Regions from separate parts of the Streptomyces sp. RKAG293 genome, predicted to be linked through region 2. Evidence: riboswitches for the same ligand, from Rfam matches in the RefSeq annotation. Region 2 holds a riboswitch; each other region holds the start of a gene.

Region 1 (4,846 bases), 590 kb from region 2:
CCCGGTGGCACGCGTCGCGGACCGGATCTCCGGGCGGCACTGAAACGGATTCCGGGGGCGGTGCCGAGCCGGATCCCGGGCGATGGCGCAGCCGCCCCAACACCCGGCATGGCCTGAAGAATCCGGTCCGCGAGGGGCGGCACCATGCAGCCGCCGCCAGTTAACCTTCCGTTCACCCGGACTCCGTACGGTCGCCACCGCCACTGTCCGATCAAACGATTGCCTGGGTACATGGAACACATCACGCTCCTGATCGGAATCGTGATCGTGACCGCTCTCGTGTTTGATTTCACGAACGGTTTCCACGACACCGCCAACGCGATGGCCACCACCATCTCCACCGGCGCACTCAAGCCCAAGACGGCGGTGGCCATGTCCGCCGTGCTGAACCTCGTCGGCGCCTTCCTGTCCGTGGAAGTCGCCAAGACCATCTCCGGCGGCATCATCGACGAGAGCGCGGGGATCCGGCCGGAAGTCATCTTCGCGGGCCTGGTCGGCGCCATCGTCTGGAACATGCTGACCTGGCTGGCCGGGCTCCCGTCCAGCTCCTCCCACGCACTGTTCGGCGGCCTCATCGGCGCGACCCTGGTCTCCGTCGGCGCCCATGGCGTCAACGGCGACAAGGTCGTCATGAAGGTCCTGATCCCGGCGCTCGCCGCCCCGGTCGTCGCGGGCCTGGCGGCGATGCTCGCCACCAAGCTCACCTACCGGATCGGCCGCAACAGCGACCCGAAGGCGACCGCCAAGGGCTACCGGGCCGGGCAGATCGCCTCGGCCGGCCTGGTCTCGCTCGCGCACGGCACCAACGACGCGCAGAAGACGATGGGCGTCATCACCCTCGCCCTGATCACCGGCGGAGTCGTCGCCCCGCACGCCGACCCGCCGATGTGGGTCATCGTCTCGGCCGGCACCGCCATCGCGCTCGGCACCTACCTCGGCGGCTGGCGCATCATCCGCACGATGGGCAAGGGCCTCACCGACATCGAGGCGCCGCAGGGCTTCGCCGCCCAGACCGGCGCCGCGGCCACCATCCTGGCCTCCTCGCACCTCGGTTTCGCGCTCTCCACCACCCAGGTCTGCTCGGGCTCCGTGATGGGTTCCGGTGTCGGCCGCAAGGGCGCGGTGGTCCGCTGGAGCACCGCGGGCCGCATGGTCGCCGCCTGGGGCCTGACGCTGCCCGCCGCCGGCCTGGTCGCCGCCGGTGCCGCGCTGCTGGCCGGCCAGGGCGCGTGGGGCATCGCCGGGGTCGCCGTCCTGGCGCTCGCCGCCTGCACCGCGATCTGGCTCGCCTCGCGCCGCAAGCCGATCGACCACAGCAACGTCAACGAGCTCCCGGTCGAGCCGCAGGGTGCGGTCACCGCCGCCATCGCGGCCGTCAGCCCGCCGCCCGCCGGACCCGTCGCACCGCTCGCCGCGACCATCCCGGCTCCCGCGGCCGTCGCCACCCCCGTCGCCACCCCCGTCGACGCCGCACCGGCCACGGCCTGATCCCGGCCCGGAAGGAATCAGCACCATGCAGATCGACTGGCAGGCCCTCGGTACCGTCCTCGGCGTCACCCTCGCGGTGACCATCGGGCTGGTGGGCGTCTTCACCCTCGGCATCGTCGGGCTCGCCAAGCGCGGGTCCGCCACCGACGGAACGGCCGCCTCCGGCGGTTCCGCCGTCCTGACCAGGACCGGCGCCTACGCGTGCTTCGCGCTCTGCGCGGCGGCGGTGGCGTACGGCATCTTCCTGATCGTCGCCTGATCCTCTTCCGAGCACCGTGCGCCGACGGCGCAGGCCCGCATCCGCGAACCCGCGGGTGTGGGCCTTCGCACATCTTCCGTCGCAGGTCAACAGCGAGTTGACGGGGTTCGCGGCACGTGGTGGACTGCCCGGTGCCATACGGCGGTAGGAGAGGAAGTCCGGTGTGAATCCGGCGCGGTCCCGCCACTGTCACCGGGGAGTGCACCCCCACCAGAACGTCAGCGCCGAGCGATCGGCCGGACGGTCGGGGGTGCGCGGATCCGGGAGCCAGGAGACTCTCAACCGCCGGTCACGTCGAACCAGGGCGCGGACCCTGAGTGAGGACTCCTGCCATGCCCGGCCGCCGTCGTACTCCACCGGATCCCCAGGCCCTGTCCCGTCGAGGCGTGACGGCGGGCTGACACCGTGCGAGCCGGACACGCCTTCGCGTGCGGCGCCGCTCTCGGCCAGCTCGGCGACCTGATCGCGGGCGATCCACGCCGCGGCCACCCGGTCGCCGTGTTCGGCCGCGCCGCGACCGCCGCCGAACGCCGGCTGTGGCGCGACCACCGCGGCCACGGCGCGCTGTACACCGCGCTGTGCGCGGGCGGCGCGACCGCCGCCGCCGCGCTGGCCGCACGGGCCGTACGCCCCTCCCCCGCCGCCACCATCGCCCTGACCGCGGCCGCCACCTGGTCGGTGCTGGGCGGCACCTCGCTGGGCCGTGAAGCGCTGGCCGTCGCCGCGGCGCTGGAGGCGGGCGACCTCGAAGCGGCCCGCGAGCGGCTGCCGAACCTGTGCGGCCGCGACCCGCAGGCCCTGGACGCCGGGCAGATCGCGCGGGCGGTCGTGGAGTCCGTGGCCGAGAACACCTCAGACGCGGTCGTCGGCGCCCTGGTGTGGGGCGCGGCGGCCGGCGTGCCGGGGCTCGTCGGCTTCCGTGCCGTCAACACCCTGGACGCGATGGCCGGTCACAAGTCGCCGCGCTACCGCCGGTTCGGCTGGGCCTCCGCCCGCCTCGACGACGTCGCCGGCTGGCCCGGCGCCCGGCTGACCGCCGTCCTCGCCACGCTCGCCGGACCCGATCCGCGCGGCGCGCTACGCGCCTGGCGCCGGGACGCCGCCGGCCACCCCAGCCCCAACGCGGGCCCGGTGGAAGCCTCCTTCGCGGGCGCACTGGGCGTCCGGCTCGGCGGCACCCTCGCCTACGCCGGCCGCGTGGAGCACCGCGCCGTACTGGGCGCCGGCAACCGGCCGCCCGAAGTCGCCGACATCGCCCGCGCCGTACGGCTCTCGCGCCGCGTCGGCCTGCTGGCGCTGGCGGTCTGCGCCGGCGGACGGCTGGCCGTCACCGCGCTGTCGGCATCCACCGAGGAGGGAACCCGATGAGCGGTACACGCGGCGTGCGCCGCACCGGCGGAGGGCTGCTGGTCGCCGGGACCACGTCCGACGCGGGCAAGAGCGTCGTCACGGCGGGCATCTGCCGCTGGCTGGTCCGGCAGGGCGTGAAGGTCGCGCCCTTCAAGGCGCAGAACATGTCGCTGAACTCGTTCGTGACCCGCGAGGGCGCGGAGATCGGGCGGGCGCAGGCCATGCAGGCGCAGGCGGCCCGGGTCGAGCCGACGGCGCTGATGAACCCGGTGCTGCTCAAGCCCGGCAGCGACAGCAGCAGCCAAGTGGTGCTGCTCGGCAAGCCGGTGGGAGAGATGAGCGCCCGCGGCTACCACGGTGGGCCCGAGGGGTCGTCGTCCGCCGGAGGAACACCGTACGGCGGGAAGCAGTCCACGCTGCTCCCCGTCGTCGTGGAGTGCCTGGCCGAACTGCGGGGCACGTATGACGCGGTGATCTGTGAAGGGGCGGGCAGTCCGGCCGAGATCAACCTGCGGCACAACGACATCGTGAACATGGGCCTGGCCCGCGCGGCGCGGCTGCCGGTCGTGGTGGTCGGGGACATCGACCGGGGCGGCGTCTTCGCCTCGTTCTTCGGCACGACGGCCCTGCTGAGCCCCGAGGACCAGGAACTGGTCTGCGGCTACCTCGTCAACAAGTTCCGCGGCGACGTCTCGCTGCTGGAGCCGGGTCTGGACATGCTGCGCGGGCTCACCGGCCGGTCCGTGTACGGCGTGCTGCCGTTCGCGCACGGGCTGGGCATCGACGAGGAGGACGGGCTGCGGGTCTCGATGCGCGGCGCCGTACGGGAGTCGGTCGTCACCCCGCCGCACGGCGAGGACATCCTGCGGGTCGCGGTCGTCGCCGTGCCGCTGATGTCGAACTTCACCGACGTCGACGCGCTGGCCGCAGAACCGGGCGTCGTCGTGCGCTTCGTCGACCGGCCGCAGGAACTCGCCGACGCCGACCTGGTGGTGCTGCCCGGCACCCGGGGCACCGTCAGGGCGCTGGCCTGGCTGCGCGAGCGCGGGCTCGCCGACGCGATCGTCCGGCGGGCCGCGGAAGGCCGTCCGGTGCTGGGCATCTGCGGCGGCTACCAGATCCTCGGCGGGACGATCGAGGACGAGATCGAGTCGCGGGCCGGCCGGGTGGACGGGCTCGGACTGCTGCCCGTCCGGGTCCGGTTCGCGGCGGAGAAGACGCTGGCCCGGCCGGTCGGCGAGGCGCTCGGCGAACCCGTCGAGGGGTACGAGATCCACCACGGGGTCGCGGAAGTGCTCGGCGGCGACGGGCCGTTCATGACCGGCGACGACGGGCGGGCGCTGGACGGCTGCCGGTCGGGCGCCGTCTGGGGCACCCACTGGCACGGCTCGCTGGAGAGCGACGGCTTCCGCCGCGCCTTCCTGCGCCGGATCGCCGAACAGGCCGGCCGCCGCTTCGTCCCGGCCCCCGACACCTCCTTCGGGACGCTGCGCGAGGAACAGCTCGACCGCCTCGGCGACCTGATCGAAGAACACGCGGACACCGCCGCGCTCATGCGGCTCATCGAGGACGGCGCACCCGCCGGCCTACCCTTCCTTGCTCCGGGGGCACCGTGACCACCGTTCTGCTTCTGTCCACCGCCGACACCGACCTGCTGGCGGCCCGCGCCTCCGGTGCGGACTACCGGATCGGCAACCCGACCCGGGTCGGCCCCGGCGACCTGGCCGCGCTGACCGAGGGCGCGGACAT
Region 2 (4,846 bases):
TCCCCCTCCGGCCTCGAGGTGCTGAGATTTTCACGTGGCCGAAACGGGGAACAGTCGCGTCCGTAACGAAATACCCGTGCAGAACGCATATGTGCGTAATGCACGGGTGCGCAGCCACAGGTCAGGACGTGTCCTGACCTGCGGCTGGACAGCTGTTCCGCACCAGGTCGTTACTCCTCGGGCGGGAAGACCGGCTCACCGGTGGCGAGCAGGGTGAGCGTGATCGCCTCCACCGGGCACCCTTCGGCCGCCGCCAGCACCTGTTCCGAGGCGTCGGCCTCGGCGGCGGCGGGGTGGGACTGCCGGGCGCCGTCGAGGGTGAAGCCGTCCGGGGCCGCGTTGACGCACATGCCGGAGCCGATGCAGACCGTGCGGTCCACCTCGATGTGCCAGCGGTCGCCCATCAGCCCGCCGCCCCCGCCGTACCGGCCGGCGCCTGGTATCCGGCCGGCAGGTGGATCATCTTGTGCTCCAGGTACTCGCCGAAGCCCTCGGGGCCGAACTCCCGGCCCACGCCCGAGTTCTTGTAGCCGCCGAACGGGCCGAGCATGTCGAGGCTGAAGGTGTTCACCGAGTACGTGCCGGTGCGCACCTGGCGGGCGATGTCGATGCCGTGCTCGACGTCGGCGGTCCACACGCTGCCGGACAGCCCGAACTCGGAGTCGTTGGCGATCCGCAGCGCCTCGGCCTCGTCGTCGTACGGGAGCAGGCAGATGACCGGGCCGAAGATCTCCTCGCGGGCGATCCGCATGGAGTTGCTGACATCGCCGAAGAGCGTCGGTTCGACGTACCAGCCGGTGTCCAGTCCGGCCGGCCGGCCGCCGCCGGTCAGCACCTTCGCGCCCTCCTCCTGACCGATCTTGATGTAGTCGAACGAGCGCTGCTGCTGGCGCTGGGCGACCAGCGGGCCGACCTCGGTGGCCGGGTCGAGCGGATCGCCGACGACCAGCGCGGAGGCGGCCGCGGCGAAGCGCTCGGCGATCTCGTCGTAGCGGGAGCGCGGCGCCAGGATCCGGGTCTGGGCCACGCACGCCTGGCCGTTGTTCATCCAGGCGGCCGAGGTGATGCCGGGGACGGCGGTGTCCAGGTCCACGTCCGGGAGGATGACGGCGGCGGACTTGCCGCCCAGTTCCAGGGTGACGCGGGTGAGGTTGCGGGACGCGACCTCCATCACCCGCCGGCCGGCCCCGACCGAGCCGGTGAACGACACCTTGTCGACGCCGGGGTGGCCGACCAGGTACTCGCTGACCTCCCGGTCGGCCGCCACGACCGACAGCACGCCGTCGGGCAGCCCGGCCTCCTTGGTGATCTCGGCCAGCACGTACGCGTCGAGCGGGGTCTCCGGCGACGGCTTCAGTACGACGGTGCAGCCGGTGAGCAGCGCGGGCCCGAGCTTGGCGGCGGCGGTGAACTGCGGGACGTTCCACGGCACCACGGCCGCGACGACCCCGACGGGCTCCCGGCGGACCAGGATCGGGCCGAGGACGCCGGTGCGGTGCTCCTCGTAGGGGAAGTCGCGGGCGACGGTGATCGCCGCGTCCCACACCATCATCGCGCCGAGCGACTGGGCGAGGATGCTCCACGAGTAGGGGGAGCCGTTCTCCGAGCTGATGAGACGGCCTATCTCGTCGTACCGGACGGCGATCGCGTCCTTGATGCGGGTGACGACGGCGATCCGCTCGTCGAGGGTCATCCGCGGCCACGGACCCTCGTCGAACGCCTTGCGGGCCGTGGCGACCGCGCGGTCCACGTCGGCGCGGGAGGCGTGCGGCACCCGCCCGATGACCTGCTCGGTGTGCGGGGAGATGACCTCGATGGTCTCGCTGCCGAGCGGGTCCACCAACTCCCCGCCGATGAACAGCTGTCCGTGTTCGATGAGGTCGGTCATTACTGGTGCCTCCTGCGGGTCGGCCCATACCTGACGCTGTTTCAGAACTGATACCAGTTCTAGTTATAGTGGGCAATGACTTCGTCGGCGAGAGGGGACCAGATGGTGCGCGTGACCGACCACGGCGGAGGGGTCTGGAGCATCCCGGTCCCGATCCCCGACAACCCCCTCGGCCACACGCTCGTCCATCTCCTGGACACCGACCGCGGTCCCGTGCTGATCGACACCGGCTGGGACGACCCGGACTCGTACGCCGCACTGGAGGCCGGTCTCGTCGAGGCGGGCACCTCCGTCGCCGAGGTGCACGGCGTCCTCATCACCCACCACCACCCCGACCACCACGGGCTGTCCGCGCAGGTCCGGGAGGTGTCCGGGGCCTGGATCGCGATGCACGCCGCCGACGCGGACGTGGTGCGCCGCACCCGGTCCGCCGAGCCGGCCCGCTGGATGTCCTTCATGATGGCGAAGCTCATCGCCGCCGGGGCCCCCGAGGAGCACCTCGCCCCGCTGCGCGCCGCCCGCGCCGCCGGCCGGCCGACCACCCTGCCGGGGCTGCGGCCCGCGCTCCCGGACCGGGACATCGAACCCGGCGAGCTCGTGGACCTCGCCGGCCGGCGGCTGCGCGCCATCTGGACGCCCGGCCACACCCCCGGGCACGTCTGCCTGTTCCTGGAGGAGAGCCGGCGGCTGTTCTCCGGCGACCACCTGCTGCCGGGGATCTCCCCGCACATCGGGCTGTACGAGGACCCCGACGACGAGGTCGAGACCGATCCGCTCGGCGACTACCTGGCCTCGCTGGAGCGCATCGGCCGGCTGAACCCCGACGAGGTGCTGCCCGCCCACCAGTACGCGTTCAAGGACGCGGCGGGCCGGGTGCGGGAGCTGCTCGACCACCACGAGGAGCGGCTCGCCGGGCTGGCGGCGCTGATCAGCGACGCACCGCGCACGCCCTGGCAGCTCGCCGAGGTGATGGAGTGGAACCGTCCCTGGGAGCAGATCCCGTTCGGCTCCCGCAACATCGCCGTCTCCGAGGCCGAGGCCCATCTGCGGCGGCTGGTGAAGGCCGGCCGCGCCGAGGCCGTCCCCGGCTCCGACCCGGTCACGTACCAGGCGGTCTGACGGAACGGGCGGCCGGGGCGCGGGCGGGCCGGGACCGGGAGCGGCACCCGCAGGGCATACGATGTTCGGGACAATTCCATCCACGTCCGAGCGGGGGAAGCCGGCGCGAATCCGGCACTGACCCGCAACCGTGAGCCGTCCCCAGGGCAGGGGCGGCGAGTCGGAGTACCCGCGCGGACGGGAGCGGCTCCCGGTCCGGCAGATGCGGCGACGTATCGGCGGTGACCGGCACCGTCGAGGTAACGGAGCCGGAGCCCGGTGCCCCGCGCATGGCGCGGGCTCGCAGCGGTGCGCCCGGCCACGCACCCGCTCAGCGAAAGGCATCAACCCCTCATGAACCTCCGTCGCAGCGCCGCCGCGCTCGCCGCCGCCACCGTGCTCGGTATGGCCGCGGTGCCCGCGGCCTCCGCCGACACCCCGCTGCCGCCGGGTCTCTACGGCACCGGGGACCCGACGTACGACGGGGTGTGGCGGCAGTCGTACGCGCTGCTGGCGCTGGACACCGCCGGGGTGAAGCCGGCCGACAGCGCCGTGGCCTGGCTGACCGGTCAGCAGTGCGCGGACGGCGGCTTCCCGTCGTACCGGGCCGACACGTCGAAGGCCTGCGACGCCAAGACGGAGGACACCAACGCGACGGGCATCGCCGTGCAGGCGCTCACCGCGCTGGGCGACAAGGCCACCACAGACACTGTCGTGAAGAAGGCCACCGACTGGCTGACCTCGGTGCGCAACAAGGACGGCGGCTGGTCGTACAACCCCGGCGGCGCCTCCGACCCGAACTCCACCGGTGTCGTGATCGGCGCGCAGAGCGCTGTCCGGGAGGCCTCGGACAGCCTCAAGGCCTTCCAGTTCGGCTGCGACGCCAAGGCCGCCGACCGCGGCGCCTTCGGCTACCCGATGAACGGCAAGCTCACGGTGAACGCCAAGGCCACCGCCGACGCGGTGCGCGGCGCCCACGGCGCGGGGTTCGTCGTCGCCCCGTCGACCACGAACGTGGTCGCGACCGCCCCGGACTGCGCGTCGCCCGACGCCTACAAGAAGCTCGACGCGGACGGTGCCGCCTCGGCCGGCGGCGCGTACCTGACGACGCAGCTCACCGCGGGCGGCGGCCACCTGACCGCCGTCACGCCGGGCGCGGACAAGCCGACGCCGGACTACGGCACCACCGCCGACGCCGTGATCGCGCTGGCCGCGATCCACCAGCGCGACACGGCGAAGACGTCGTACGACTGGCTCGCGAAGAACTCCGCGACCTGGTCGAAGGGCAACCCCGCGGCCCTGTCCCAGCTGATCCTCGCCGCCCACGCGACGGGCAACGACCCGCGGAGCGCCGGCGGCGCGGACCTCGTCCAGCAGCTGACCAACCTCGGCCCGAAGCCGGCCGCCGCGGCGAGCGCGAGCCCGTCGCCGTCCGACAGGACCGAGAAGAAGGACGACAAGTCCTCCTCGGCCACCTGGTGGATCGTCGGGGTCTTCTTCGTCGCCAGCATCGGCGTCGGGTTCCTCGTCAGCGGCCGCAAGAAGAAGCAGGGCTGATGCCGCGCCCCCGGCTGCGGGTCCTCGCCGTCCTGCTGGCGCTCGGCGCGCTGCTCGCGGTCTCCGCCCTGCCCGCGCAGGCCGCCGCGTACCGCTACTGGTCGTTCTGGCAGCGCTCCGGCGACACCTGGACGTACGCGCAGACCGGTCCCGCGCTGGACCGGCCCGACGACGGGTCGGTGGAGGGCTGGCGCTTCGCGGCCAGCGCCGAGGCGCAGGACTCCTCGAAGCCGCGGGACGTCCCCGGCGCCACGTCGTTCGCCGCGATCTGCACGGGCACCCCGCCCAAGGGCGGCACCAAGC
Region 3 (4,846 bases), 1.8 Mb from region 2:
CGGGCGCGGGCCTCGGCGCGCAGCGTCTGGATGCGGTCCGAGACGTCGGGCAGCGGTCCCGCGACGAGGATCTCGTCCGGTGTGCCCAGGTACGCGCCCCAGTAGATCGTGACGTCGTCCCCGCCGTCCGGAAGGTGCGCGAAGGCCTGGTGCGCGTCGAGCATGACGACGACGTCGTCGGCCCCTTCGGGGAAGCCCGCGGCCAGCTGCCTGCCGGTGGTGATCTGCACGGGCCGCGCGGGGCGGTTCAGCCCGGTCCGGTGCTTGGCGGCCAGCGCCGCGACGCTGCTGATGCCGGGGATCACCTCGTAGTCGAACGCGACCGTCCCGCGGCCGAGAACGTCCTCCAGGATGCCCAGGGTGCTGTCGTACAGGGCGGGATCGCCCCACACCAGGAAGGCGCCGCACTCGTCGTCCGCCAGCTCCGAGGTGATGAAGTGCTCGTAGATGTCGGCCCGGCGATGGCGCCAGTCACCGACGGCCGACGCGTAGACCGGTGACGGCGCCGTACGGTCCCGGTCCGGGTCCTGGGCCGACACCAGCCGGTGCGGGCGCGTCACATGCTGTTCGATGATGTCGTGGCGCAGCTGGACCAGGTCCGACTTCTCCTCGCCCTTGTCCAGCACGAAGAACACGTCGGCCTGATTGAGCGCCTTGACCGCCTGCAGCGTCAGATGGTCCGGGTCGCCCGCGCCGATACCGATGACAAAGATCTTTCTCACGGCATCGAGTCTGCACCATGCGGTCGGGGCGTGACGCCGCCGGGGGCGGCCTGCGGGCTGCCGCCCCCGGCGGGCCGGGGGTCAGAACGCGGTCAGGGTGAAGACGACCTTGTCACCGGTCCTGATACGGAACTGGCAGCCGCCCACGGGGGTCGGCGTGCCGTTGACGGAGATGTTCCAGTACTCGCTCGCGCCCGCCGTGTCGGCGGCTATGCGGCTGACCGCGTAGTCGTCGAACGAGGGGTACCAGGTGCCGTCCCAGGAGAAGTGCGCCCGTCTCGCCGCGTCGTCGAGCGCCGCGGTCGGGGTGGCCACCCGGCCCGGGTTGGCGCCGCCGTTGGTCCCGTCGCACCGGTGCGTGCCACCGGTGGCGGTCGTGACGTCATGGCCGCTGGTCAGAACGATGCCGTTGAAGACCGTGTGGGTGGTGTCGACGACCGTGACCCGGACGAGCACGGGAAGCGAGGCGGCGGTGGCCGGAGTGGCGGACGCGGCGGACGCCGAGGGAGCGATCGCCGTGAAGGCGAGAGCGGCGGCGGCCAGGGCGATGCGCCGGGATGCGGTACGCAGCACGATATGGAGAGCCTTTCGTACGGGGCCGGCGCCGGGACCCCGCACGTGTCCCCCACGGCACGTCGAACCCCTGGCGCGTTCCATGAAGGAAGCGGCAGGGGCCGGAGAACCAGGAGGGGTTCGGGCTCCACGCTGCAGACCATGACAGTGAGAAGCAGTGCACGTCGTACGGCGGGCTCTCCGGCTCGCAGCGCGGAACGCTGCTCACGGTTGCAGGTCAGCGCCGGATTCCCACCGGCTTTCCCCACTCGCGGACGCATGAAATTGTCGGCCCCGCCGCCCGTCGGACGGCCGGAACCGGTCGCATCGTACGGCCCGCCGCGCCTCGCGCACCACCCCTGTTTCCGGGTACTCGAGCGGGCCACGGGGCGGGACGAGCCGGTGTCCCATTTCACCGTCCGGTAGCTGAACAATGCTGACCCGGCGGCCCCTTTGGCCATAGGCTGGACGGTGCAGCTGGTTCGCCCTGTCCGCCAGACAGGCGCGTCGTAAGAGGGAACCCGGTGGAATTCCGGGACTGCCCCGCAGCGGTGAGTGGGAACGACCGCCGTCATACGCACTGGGACCCGAGCCGGGATCTGGGAAGCGACGGCCAGTAGGTGTCTCGTGTCCGTACGAGACGCGCCCGCGAGTCCGAAGACCTGCCACTGCCCGCGCGCCCCCAACGGCGCACGGTGATTCCGGAGACCTCGAGGGCGGGTCGGAGTACACATCAGGCGGGCACGTGCGGCGTTCCGGCGCTTCAGCGACGTGATCCCGTCCGGTCTGTGGTCCCTTCGCGCCGTCGATTCTCCCGGGGTCCTATGGGAGACACTCGCGAAGGAGAGTTCCATGACCAGCACGTCCGCCACCGCACGCTCGACCGTGCACGGCTACCCCCGGCAGGGCCGGAACCGGGAGCTGAAGAAGGCGATCGAGGGCTACTGGAAGGGCGACGTCGGTGCTGACGCCCTGCGGGACGCCGCCGCTGAGCTGCGCCGCACCAACTGGCGGCAGCTCGCCGACGCCGGCATCCAGGAGGTCCCGACCGGCGACTTCTCGTACTACGACCACGTCCTGGACACCAGCGTCATGGTCGGCGCGATTCCGGCCCGGCACCGCGCCGCGGTCGCCGCCGACGCCCTGGACGGCTATTTCGCGATGGCCCGCGGCACGCAGGACGTCGCGCCGCTCGAGATGACCAAGTGGTTCGACACCAACTACCACTACCTGGTGCCCGAGCTGGGCCCGGACACCGTCTTCAGCGCCGACTCGACCCAGCAGGTCGCCGAGCTGAAGGAAGCGCTCGCCCTCGGCCTCTCCGCGCGCCCGGTCCTCGTCGGTCCGGTCACCTACCTCCTGCTCGCCAAGCCCGCCCCCGGCGTCGCGGCGGACTTCGAACCGCTGACGCTCCTCGACCGGCTGCTGCCCGTGTACGCCGAGGTGCTCGCGGATCTGCTCGCCGCAGGGGCCGAGTGGGTGCAGCTCGACGAGCCGGCCCTGGTCCAGGACCGCACCCCGGGTGAACTCAACGCCGCCGCGCGCACCTACCGTGTGCTGGGCGGTCTCACCGACCGGCCGAAACTGCTGGTCGCGTCCTACTTCGACCGGCTGGGCGAGGCCCTGCCGATCCTCGCCAAGGCGCCCATCGACGGGCTGGCGCTGGACTTCACCGGTCCGGCCGCGGCCAACCTCGACGACCTCGCGGCCGTCGGCGGGCTGCCCGGCAAGCGCCTGCTGGCGGGTGTCGTCAACGGCCGCAACGTCTGGATCAACGACTACGAGAAGTCGCTGTCCGTCCTCGGCACGCTCCTCGGGCTGGCCGAGCGGGTCGACGTCGCCTCCTCCTGCTCCCTGCTGCACGTCCCGCTGGACGCCACGGCCGAGCGCGACATCGACCCGCAGATCGCCCGCTGGCTGGCCTTCGCCCGGCAGAAGACCGCCGAGATCGTCACCCTGGCGCGCGGACTGTCCCAGGGCACCGACACGATCGCGGCCGAACTCGCCGCCAACCGGGCCGACCTGGCCTCCCGGGCCGGTTCCGCCCTCACCAACGACCCGGCCGTCAGAACCCGCGCCGCGGCCGTCACCGACAGCGACGCCCGCCGCTCCCAGCCCTACGAGGAACGGGCCGCCGCCCAGCGCGCCCACCTCGGGCTGCCGCTGCTGCCGACGACCACGATCGGCTCGTTCCCGCAGACCACCGAACTGCGCACCGCACGGGCCGAGCTGCGGGCCGGGCGCATCGACACCGCCGCGTACGACGCCCGTATCGAGGCCGAGATCCGCGAGGTCCTCTCCTTCCAGGAGAAGGCCGGCATCGACGTCCTGGTGCACGGCGAGCCCGAACGCAACGACATGGTGCAGTACTTCGCCGAGCAGCTGACCGGCTACCTCGCCACCCAGCACGGCTGGGTCCAGTCCTACGGGACCCGCTACGTCCGGCCGCCGATCCTCGCCGGGGACATCTCCCGCCCCGAGCCGATGACGGTCCGCTGGACACGGTTCGCCCAGTCCCTCACCACCCGCCCGGTCAAGGGCATGCTGACCGGGCCCGTCACCATGCTGGCCTGGTCCTTCGTCCGTGACGACCAGCCGCTCGGCGACACCGCCCGCCAGGTCGCGCTCGCCCTGCGCGACGAGGTCGACGATCTGGAGGCGGCGGGCAGTTCGGTGATCCAGGTGGACGAGCCCGCGCTGCGCGAGACGCTGCCGCTGCGCGCCGACGGCCATGCCGAGTACCTTGGCTGGGCGACCGAGGCCTTCCGCCTCACCGCCGGCGGGGTCCGTCCCGACACCCAGATCCACACCCACATGTGCTACGCGGAGTTCGGTGACATCTTCCAGGCCATCGACGATCTCGACGCCGACGTCATCAGCCTGGAAGCCGCCCGTTCCCACATGCAGGTCGCGGGCGAGCTGGCCACCGCCGGCTATCCGCGCGAGGTCGGTCCGGGCGTCTACGACATCCACTCCCCCCGGATCCCCAGCGCGGCGGAGGCGGCGGCCCTGCTCCGCAAGGGCCTTGAGGCGATTCCCGCCGAACGGCTCTGGGTCAACCCGGACTGCGGTCTGAAGACCCGCGGCTGGCCGGAGGTCAGGACTTCCCTGGAGAACCTCGTCACCGCCGCCCGCGAGGTGCGGAGCACGCTGCCCAGCGCGACCTCCTGACGCGGCCGTGGCCGGGGCGGACACCCCAGGGTGCCCGCCCCGGCCGCGCGCTAGCGCAGTGCCGCCCGCCGTTCCGTACGGGACCGTCCCGGTTCATCCTTTCGGGTTAAGCAAGGAATGTTTGTCCCGGACCGCATCCGGAGGGGCGCTCTGATGGGGGCGCCGCGCCGACCGTCGTGGACGCGGCCCGGACAGCGATCGAACGAGGTGCGGGGGAATGGGCTCTGTTGCTCTGGGCGTCTGGCTGCTCACCGCCTCCCTGGGGGCATATCTGTTCACGATCTGGCTGCGCCACGGTGGCCTGCGGCAACGCGAGGCCGGCATCACCCGGTTACCGGTCTCGCTGATCCTGGGGCACATCCTGCTGGCCGTGGTCGGCCTGGCCGCGTGGACGGTCTTCC

The links. A riboswitch is a leader RNA that binds a small molecule or an ion and turns the genes downstream of it on or off. The one in region 2 is predicted to bind cobalamin.
Region 1: it holds a riboswitch for cobalamin, as region 2 does, so the genes downstream of both, LNW72_RS11330 (cobalamin biosynthesis protein) here and LNW72_RS14005 (prenyltransferase/squalene oxidase repeat-containing protein) in region 2, are expected to answer to the same signal.
Region 3: it holds a riboswitch for cobalamin, as region 2 does, so the genes downstream of both, metE (5-methyltetrahydropteroyltriglutamate--homocysteine S-methyltransferase) here and LNW72_RS14005 (prenyltransferase/squalene oxidase repeat-containing protein) in region 2, are expected to answer to the same signal.

Annotation. Positions count from the first base shown of each region.
Region 1 covers NZ_JAJOZB010000001.1:2,564,464-2,569,309, forward strand. Annotated here, with positions in the region: gene LNW72_RS11315 (FAD-dependent oxidoreductase) at 1-43, shown strand, start outside; gene LNW72_RS11320 (inorganic phosphate transporter) at 232-1,488, shown strand; gene LNW72_RS11325 (hypothetical protein) at 1,514-1,747, shown strand; cobalamin riboswitch at 1,897-2,025, shown strand; gene LNW72_RS11330 (cobalamin biosynthesis protein) at 2,153-3,115, shown strand; gene LNW72_RS11335 (cobyric acid synthase) at 3,112-4,713, shown strand; gene cobN (cobaltochelatase subunit CobN) at 4,710-4,846, shown strand, end outside.
Region 2 covers NZ_JAJOZB010000001.1:3,150,213-3,155,058, forward strand. Annotated here, with positions in the region: gene LNW72_RS13990 (ferredoxin) at 171-404, opposite strand; gene LNW72_RS13995 (aldehyde dehydrogenase) at 404-1,888, opposite strand; gene LNW72_RS14000 (MBL fold metallo-hydrolase) at 1,991-3,007, shown strand; cobalamin riboswitch at 3,073-3,199, shown strand; gene LNW72_RS14005 (prenyltransferase/squalene oxidase repeat-containing protein) at 3,341-4,543, shown strand; gene LNW72_RS14010 (SCO2322 family protein) at 4,543-4,846, shown strand, end outside.
Region 3 covers NZ_JAJOZB010000001.1:1,300,293-1,305,138, forward strand. Annotated here, with positions in the region: gene cobF (precorrin-6A synthase (deacetylating)) at 1-722, opposite strand, end outside; gene LNW72_RS05740 (DUF4430 domain-containing protein) at 804-1,295, opposite strand; cobalamin riboswitch at 1,448-1,606, opposite strand; cobalamin riboswitch at 1,753-1,942, shown strand; gene metE (5-methyltetrahydropteroyltriglutamate--homocysteine S-methyltransferase) at 2,127-4,445, shown strand; gene LNW72_RS05750 (hypothetical protein) at 4,663-4,846, shown strand, end outside.